Regions from separate parts of the Mesorhizobium sp. WSM4808 genome, predicted to be linked through region 1. Evidence: predicted binding sites of a transcription regulator. Region 1 holds the regulator's gene; the other holds the start of a gene.

Evidence for each region. The regulator LexA, encoded in region 1, represses DNA repair genes until DNA is damaged. The targets are predictions, from matches to a motif close to TGTTCNNNNTGTGTTCNG.
Region 2: AC0L2U_RS05195 (PA0069 family radical SAM protein) is a predicted target of LexA. The motif match lies at 1,878-1,895, and genes of this name have one in related genera.

What each region holds. Positions count from the first base shown of each region.
Region 1 is NZ_JBVVQX010000009.1:93,152-97,575, forward strand. Features, by position in the region: gene AC0L2U_RS17825 (ComEC/Rec2 family competence protein) at 1-1,979, shown strand, start outside; gene lexA (transcriptional repressor LexA) at 1,973-2,713, opposite strand; gene kynU (kynureninase) at 3,123-4,370, opposite strand.
Region 2 is NZ_JBVVQX010000002.1:508,791-513,214, reverse strand. Features, by position in the region: gene AC0L2U_RS05200 (ribonuclease HII) at 1-497, opposite strand, end outside; gene AC0L2U_RS05195 (PA0069 family radical SAM protein) at 649-1,803, opposite strand; gene AC0L2U_RS05190 (glycosyltransferase) at 1,954-2,478, shown strand; gene AC0L2U_RS05185 (hypothetical protein) at 2,622-3,596, shown strand; gene AC0L2U_RS05180 (GFA family protein) at 3,604-4,047, opposite strand; gene moaB (molybdenum cofactor biosynthesis protein B) at 4,189-4,424, opposite strand, start outside.

The DNA.
Region 1 (4,424 bases):
CGTGGCGTGCGGGCACACAAATGTTGGGCTCGGAAATCTCGACGCAGGTAACCGGCCGCGTCGTCTCGCTCGACCGGATGGAAACTGGCCGTATCCGGCTGACCATCGACGTGACATCGACCGCAAGACCGAAACTGCGCTATGCGCCGGAACGGGTGCGGCTTTCGGCACGCAAGATCCCGGCTGACGTGACCGCAGGCTCCCTCATCACTGGATATGCCAAGCTTTTGCCGCCGACCGGGCCGGTGCGGCCGGACAGCTATGATTTCTCCTTCGACAGCTATTTTGCCGGCATCGGCGGCAGCGGGTTCTTTCTCGGCAACCCCAAGCTTGTCGTCAGCGATGGTGGCGACATGTCGCTGCCGGCCCGAATTTCCTCTAGCGTGGAAAATGCCCGCGAGGCCATCGCCGACCATATCAGGGCGAGCGTCGGCGGCGCCGAAGGCGAGATCGCCGCGGCGCTGATCGTCGGCGTGCGCGCCGGCATTCCCGATGACATCAATGAGGCGATGCGACGTACCGGCATCTACCACATCATCTCGATTTCGGGACTGCACATGGCGCTGGTCGCAGGCACCATCATGGGCTTGCTGCGCGGCGCCTTCGCGTTGTTTCCCGACTTTTCCGCGCGTCGCCCGGTCAAGAAGTATGCCGCCGTCGCCGCACTGTTCTCGATCGCGGCCTATCTCATCATCTCTGGAGTCGTCGTTGCCGCCGAGCGCAGCTTCATCATGCTGGCGGTGATGCTGATTGCCGTGCTGTTCGATCGAGCAGCACTCACCATGCGCAATCTGGCGATCTCGGCGATCGCCGTCATCGTGGTGTCGCCGCATGAGGTGGTCGGCCCGAGTTTTCAGATGTCGTTCGCCGCGACCGCGGCTCTGGTCGGCGCCTATGCCGGCTGGGCCGTTCACCGCGCGGGAAAAGCAAGACCGCCGCCCCCAAAGCGATCCATGCCCGGTTTCCTGACGCGAAAGTTCGTGCTCGCGGCAACCGGCCTTGCCATGACCTCCATCATCGCCGGCAGCGCCACGACGCTGTTTGCCATCTGGCATTTTCAGCGTGTGTCGCCGCTCAGCCTGTTCGCCAATCTGGCGGTTATGCCGATCGTCACCGTCGTCATGTTCCTGGCTGTCGCAAGCGCGCTGCTGATGCCTTTCGGATTGGATTGGCCGGCCCTCTACCTGATGGGCAAGGGTCTGACGGTGATGATCGCCATATCGGGTTGGATCTCCGAACGTTCGCCTGTCGATGCGGTTGGGCTGATTTCGCAGCAATCTGTCCTGCTGGTGACAATTGCCCTAGTCATCGCGACAATGGCGACAACTTGGCTGCGGCTCGCTGCTCTGCCATTCGCGCTGGCAGGCTTGCTGACCGTCTCGGATACGCGCACGCCGGATGTGCTGATCTCGGAGGACGCCCGACTGGTTGCCTTGCCGATCGGCGGTGGCGAACTCGCCGTCAGCCGCGCTCGGCCGAACGAATTCACCGTCGACAACTGGAAACGCGCACTAATATCCGAAACCATCGTCGTGCCGGAGGTGTTCGACAAGGGCGACGGGCAATTCGACGTCGCGGATGCCGTTGAGCTACCGCCGGGATCGCCGTTCTATTGCACCTCAGGCGTCTGCGTGGCCAGGCACACGTCCGGTGCGATCATTGCCTATGTCGAGGACCGCAAGGACACCTGGAAAGCCTGCGGTTTCGCCGAGCTGATCGTCATCAATGACGCCACCGCGTATGACGCCTGTCACAACCCGCTGGTTCTCGTCATCACCAAGCGGCAACTGGCTCGCAAAGGCAGTGCCGCGATCTTCTTCGATCGCCAATCGGCGACCACGCCGGCGACGATCAGCTTCGCCGTGGACAGCCCATACCGGCCCTGGCATGCGCAACGCAAATTCTCGCGCGAGGCGAGGGGGCTGCCACCCTTCAAGAGACCCGAGAAGCCAGTGGCTGAAACGCAGCCGCCTCAGTAGCGGCGGATCAGGCCAACGAGCTTGCCTTGCACCTTGACCCTGTCCGGCCCGAAAATACGGGTTTCATAGGCTGGATTGGCGGCTTCGAGAGCAATCGAAGCGCCCTTGCGGCGGAACCGCTTCAGCGTCGCTTCCTCTTCATCGACCAGCGCCACGATGATCTCGCCGGGGTTCGCCGTGTCGGCATTGCGGATGATGACGGTGTCGCCGTCGAAGATACCGGCCTCGATCATCGAGTCGCCCTTGACCTCCAGCGCATAGTGGGCACCGCCCATGATCATGTCCGGCGGCACCGAGATCGAATGCGTCTGATGCTGGATGGCATCGATCGGCACACCGGCGGCGATACGGCCCATGACCGGGATCGACACGGCGGAGACCGCATCGTCATCATTGCCGGGCGAGGGCATCCGCGAAGGCGCCGGCTTGATCTGCCGGCCAAGGGCACCACCCTGACCGAGACTGCCCTGGATGACGCTTGGCGAAAACTTCTTTGCCGCGTTGAGGCCGGGCGCGATCGAGTCCGGCAATCGCAGCACTTCCAGCGCGCGTGCCCGGTTGGGCAACCGGCGAATAAAGCCGCGCTCCTCAAGTGCGGTGATCAGCCGATGAATCCCGGATTTGGAGGCAAGGTCGAGCGCCTCCTTCATCTCGTCGAAGGATGGCGGAATGCCGCTCTCCTTCAGGCGTTCATGGATGAACATCAGCAGTTCATGTTGCTTGCGTGTCAGCATGGCGGCCCCCAGATTACCTGAAACCAGAATCGAAAAACAAACCCAGAACAAACACTATCTGTTCCAGTTGTGTTCTGCAACCGTTTAAAGTTTAATGAATTTGTTAAGGCTGCTGAAATTATTTGGGCTTGCCAGCGGGTCGCGATCGACAGGCGCCAACCACGGCAATGCGCCTGCTCACATTGAAATCATTATGGTTAATGACCCTGTGGCTCATCCTCGACCCAAGGCTTGGCATCATCTGCCGATCGACCTCCACAAGGGACGCTATCAATCTTCGGACGTTCGTTTGCCGTGAACGAAACGGAGCCAAAACGCCAACGTCTGTTGGCATTTGTGGCTGGAATTCAGCCCTCCGTCATCCGCCGGGCAGTGAGGGCGGCGACGGCAAATCGCGGAGATCGTTGCGTCAGGTAACGGCTTCCTTGACGGCGAAACGCTGGTCCTTCCATGCGCCCGTGCGCAGAATATCCTCCAGCACCTCAACCGCCAGCCACACATCCTTGTAGCCGACATAGAGCGGCGTGAAGCCGAAACGGATGGTCGATGGCGCGCGAAAATCACCGATGACGCCGCGCTCGATCAGCGCCCGCATGATTTGATAGCCGTGATCGTGAAGGAACGACACCTGGCTGCCGCGCCTGGTCGCGTCGCGGGTGGTCTCCAGCGTGAGGCCATAGGCGCCGCACTTTGCTTCGACGAGCTGGATGAACAGTTCCGTCAGCGCGACGCTCTTTTTTCGCAATGCCGCCATGTCGACGTCGTTCCAGATGACAAGCGCGCCTTTGAGCGCCCGCATCGACAGGACCGGCTGGGTGCCGCACAGAAAGCGGCGGATACCGGTGCCGGCAACATACCCCCGTTCGAAGGCAAAGGGCCGCGCATGGCCCCACCAGCCGCTGAGCGGCTGGCTGATATCGCCGTGATGGCGCTGCGCGGCATAGATGAAGGCCGGTGCGCCCGGACCGCCGTTGAGGTACTTGTAAGTGCAGCCGATGGCGAAATCGGCATTTGCCTGATCGAGCTCGACGGGCAGGGCGCCGGCGGTGTGGCATAGATCCCAGACGATCAGCGCTCCGGCCGCATGAGCCTTGCGCGTCAGCGCCGCCATGTCGCGCAGTTCACCCGATTTGTAGTTGACGTGGTTGACCAGCACCACCGCGACGTTTTCGTCGATCAGCTCTTCGATGGTGGGCGCGTCGACGCCCGCGAGGCGCAGCAGGACGCCGTCCCGTGTCGAGGCCACCCCTTCGGCGATGTACAGGTCGGTGGGGAAACTGTCACCCTCGGCGACGATGACCGACCGGCCCGGCCGCATCTCCAGCGCCGCATGCAGCACCTTGTAGATGTTGGTCGACGTCGTGTCGCAGACGACGGTCTGGCCGGCCGCGGCTCCAATCAGGCGTCCGAGTTGATCGCCGAGTTCGATCGGCATCTCGAACCATCCGGCCGTATTCCAGGCTCGGATGAGGTCCTGGGCCCATTCCTGGGTTGCCGCCTGCTGCAGCTCGCCGAAAACGGCATGAGACGCTGCCCCCAGTGAATTGCCGTCGAGATAGATCACCCCCTCCGGCAGAATGAAACGGTCGCGCATGGCCCGCAGCGGATCTGTGGCATCCATCGCTTCGACTGCGGCGAGATCAGGAAATCCACTCATGGTCAGTCAGTCCCCGGTTGTTCGCGAAGGGTGTTCCGCCGCCGCGCGTCGCTG
Region 2 (4,424 bases), on a different contig from region 1:
CGCATCACCTTGGCGACGATCGAGGCGGCGGCGATGGACTGCGAACGCTGGTCGCCCTTGATCAGCGCGCGCCCTTCACAAGGAAGGCCAGGCGGCACGTCGCGTCCATCGGCAAGGGCGAGCTTCGGTCTGACCGACAGCCCTACCAGGGCGCGGCGCATGGCTTCCAGGCTTGCCTTGAGGATGTTGCTGCCGTCGATACCCTCGGCACTGATGGAGGCCATTGAGATCGCCTGCGCAGAGCCGAGAATTCGCAGGAACAAGGCTTCACGCTGCAGATGGCTGAGGCGCTTGGAATCGTCGAGGCCGTCGGGAATGTTGGCGGGATCGAGCACCACGGCCGCGGCGACCACCGGCCCGGCCAGGGGGCCACGGCCGGCCTCGTCCATCCCGGCAACCGGCCACAGGCCCTCCGCCATCGCCTTCGTCTCGAAGGAGAAGTCGGGCTTCTCGATGATCTCAAAGAGAGGCGGAGAATCAGAACGCGCGCGAGCCATGTTGCGGCGAGGTTCGCATCGGCTCTGATTCTCCGCAAGTCCCTCCGGGTCGGGTGGGGCGCCGGACCGGGAGGGCACCGTCTGCAGGCCGGGGCAGGCCGGACGGGATTCTGGTGCCGCGACGGATCAAACCACCGCGACGAATTGTCTCTCAAAGCAGCGTCAGCTGCACCTGGTCTCTCCCGGCGGCAACGAACTGGTCGGTCCGCAGCGTGCGCCGTTCGGCATTGAGGCCGAGCCGCTTGGCTGTGATCTCGAAGCGCCGGCCGATCTGCCAGGCATAGGGACCGGCGCCCTTCATGCGTTTGCCCCATTCCGAATCGTAGTCCTTGCCGTCACGCATCGACCGGACCAGCGACATCACATGGCGGTAGCGGTCGGGATAATGACGCAGCAGCCAATCCTTGAAGATCGGGCTGACCTCCAACGGCAGGCGCAGGATCACGTAGCCGGCTTCGCGCGCGCCGGCAGCACGTGCCGAATCGAGGATGCGTTCCATCTCCTGGTCGGTCAGGCCCGGAATGATCGGCGCCACCATGACCGAGGCCGGAATGCCGGCATCCGAAAGCTGCCGGATCGCTTCCAGCCGCTTGGTCGGTGTCGACGCGCGCGGCTCCATGGTGCGCGCCAGCATACGGTCGAGCGTCGTCACCGACAGCGCCACCTTGGCCAGCCCGCGTTCGGCCATTCGCGACAGGATATCGATATCGCGCGTCACCAGAGCGGACTTTGTCACGATGCCGACTGGATGGCCGCGCGCTTCCAGCACTTCGAGGATTTCGCGCATGATCCGGTATTGCTTCTCGATCGGCTGGTAGGGGTCGGTGTTGGTGCCGATGGCGATGGTGCGCGGCTGATAGCTGTCTTTCGAAAGCTCCTTGTCAAGCAAGCGCGCCGCATCAGGCTTGGCGAACAACTTCGATTCGAAATCCAGACCCGGCGACAGGCCCATGAACGCGTGCGTCGGGCGGGCAAAGCAATAGACGCAGCCGTGCTCGCAGCCGCGATAGGGATTGATCGAACGATCGAAGGAAATGTCGGGCGATTCGTTGCGGGTGATGATTGTGCGCGGCTTCTCGACCTGCACTTCGGTTTTGAAGGGCGGCAGTTCCTCCAGCGAATTCCAGCCATCGTCGAACACGTGCCGGCTGACCGGCTCGAACCGGCCGGACGGATTGATGCCCGCTGACCTGCCGCGGTTGCGGTCCGGGCGGACACGCATGCCACTCTGCTCGACCATCGCATTGGCCATCTCGGCTCTTCCTGCTCCGAAAGCTGCAATGTCGGCGCGCACGATCTGTTCCATCTTCGCCCGCTCCCAAGGACTGTCCGTGTTGTGTCGAATCGCTCTGTTCATGAAATTATTCCTATTTGGTTGATGAGAACAAAGCAAGAACTTTCTATGGTGCGATGCAAAAACTGGCGCTGTCCGGCGCTTTCCGCTATTCGGCTGAGGATGCTCAGTGTTCTCATCGAAACCCGCAATGACGAGGAGGGCCTCGCCCGCACGCTCGCCTCGCTGATTGGCGGAGCGGTCGAGGGCGTGGTGCGTGAAGTCATCGTCTGCGACATAGGCTCCACCGACCAGACGCATCGTGTGGCCGAGCATGCCGGCTGTCAGTACGTGACGGGCGGTGTCGCTGCCGGCATCCGCCAGGCCAAGGGGGATTGGCTGCTGCTCCTGGAACCGGGCGCGCGGCTGGTGGAGGGCTGGATCGATGAGGTTGTCGCCCATACGGCAAGGCAGACCATGGCGGCACGGTTTTCGCGCACGCGAGCCAGCCGCACGCCGTTCCTGGCCCGGGTCTTTTCGGGAAACCGCGCCTTGGCCGACGGCTTGCTGATCAGCAAGCTTCAGGCGGCGGCTGCGGCCAAGAGTGCCGGCAGCGCCGAGGCCATCGCCCGTGGCCTCGCGACGAAGCGGCTCGACGCCGAGATTTGGATGGCGCCGGCCAAGCAGGAACGCCGCTCCTCGACATGATTTTTTGCAGCTGCTCAGGTCATTGTGCATTGCACAAAATCTGACGCGGGGTTAGCTTCCGTTCAAGCGGGAATTGGGTTTGGGACATGCCGAGTGGCGAGCACCGATGCGGCATCGGTGGTGCTCTCATAGCCGAGGACTCAATGAAGCTTTCAACCCCCGACACATCCGGCGCGCCCAGTCTCGAGGCCATTGCGCGCAACGGCAGCCTGCTGCGGCGCATCGCCGTGCGTATTCCAACCTATCTGACGGACCTGCGTGAGAACCCTGCCTGGCTGCCGATGTTCGTGCTGGCGCGCACCATGCCCGGACGCCGCATGCATTGGCTCGGCGCAAAGCGCGCCCGACCGGTCGCCAATGCCGGGGATACGATGTTTGCCGGTGTCGAACGGGGAGCGGTCGTCGATGCGCTGCGCTCCGACGGGCTGTTCTCAGGCCTGGTCCTGCCGCCTGATATCCATGAAGAGGTCGCCGACTTCGCCGGGCGCACGCCTTGCTTCGGCAATTTCGACCGCCGTCTCGAATTCATGCCGGGGGAACATGCCGAGGCCGAGAAACGCCTTGGCCGCTCGCTGCTCAGCGGGCATTTTTTCGAGCGCATCCTCGACTGCCCGGCGGCGCTTGCCATCCAGCGCGATCCGCTGCTTCTGGATATTGCCGCGCACTATCTCGGCGGCCAGGCAAAACTGATCACGACGCGCGTCTGGTGGAGTTTTCCAACCGGTGCGGCTTCGGACGCCGACAAGAACCTCGCCTCGCTCGGCAAGTATCATTTCGACCTCGATGATTGGCGCATGCTGAAATTCTTCTTCTACCTCAAGCCGGTCGACGCCGACACCGGTCCGCATGTCTATGTCAGGGGCAGCCACAAGCGCCGCAGCCTCAAGCACCAGCTTACCCTTCTGGTCGGTCATCCCGCGCAACAGGTTCTGGATGTCTATGGCGAGCAGAGCCCGGTGACGCTGACCGGCGAGGCCGGTCTCGGCTTCGTCGAGGACCCCTTTGGCTTTCATATGGGCACCGTGCCGGCACGCACGCCGCGACTGATGATGGAAGTCGGCTTCGGCGTATCGCCGCCGTCGCGCCGACGGTTTCATGGCGAGCCGGTTATCCGCTGAGAGCTGCCTATCCGAAGCTCATCTCGACAGGTGTCCAGTGTGTGCGGCGTCTGGCTTGGCGCTGCGCCCTGTTTTCCGTATCGAAGTCAACGCGGACCGGCTCCTGGTTGAACCGTTCGCGGTCGTCCAGGGCGTTGATGATGACGATCGCCCTTGCATCGTCATCTCTGGCGATTGCATCGTCATCTCTGGCGATTGCGGCGACGTAGACACCGCACCGCCGGCAGATCAGATAGTCGGCCGTCCTCAGCCCGAACTGATATCTCCGCAATTGCGTCTCGTCCTTGACCGAGATGACCAGTCTGCCATTCGGATCGGCAACGGCGCGCGAACCATGTCTGACACAGAACGAGCATTGGCAAGCGCGAACTTCGGTTTGCGGTGGCTCGAGCTCGGTTGAAAATTCAAGGCGTATATTGCCGCAATGGCATCCACCGGTGTGCACGGTCATCGTAGCTGCCTTGTCGTGAACGGCGATGATCGCCTTCAGACAAGGTACTTTTCCGAGGTCCGGTTTGGAATGGGGTTTCAAAGGCGCCGGTGCTGTTTTGCCTGGCGAACGCGGCGTGGAACCGGCGCTTTGCCTCGGCTTTTACGGAGCCGATTTGCCGCGCCGCAAATGCTCGTCCAGGCGCGGCATGATCTCGACGAAGTTGCATGGCGTGTGCCGGTAGTCGAGCTGCGCTTTCAGGATGCCGTCCCACGCGTCCTTGCAGGCGCCTGGCGAACCCGGCAGCACGAAGACGAAGGTGGCGTTGACGACGCCGCCGGTCGCCCGGCTCTGGATCGTCGAGGTGCCGATCTTGTCGTAGGAAATCCGGTGGAACA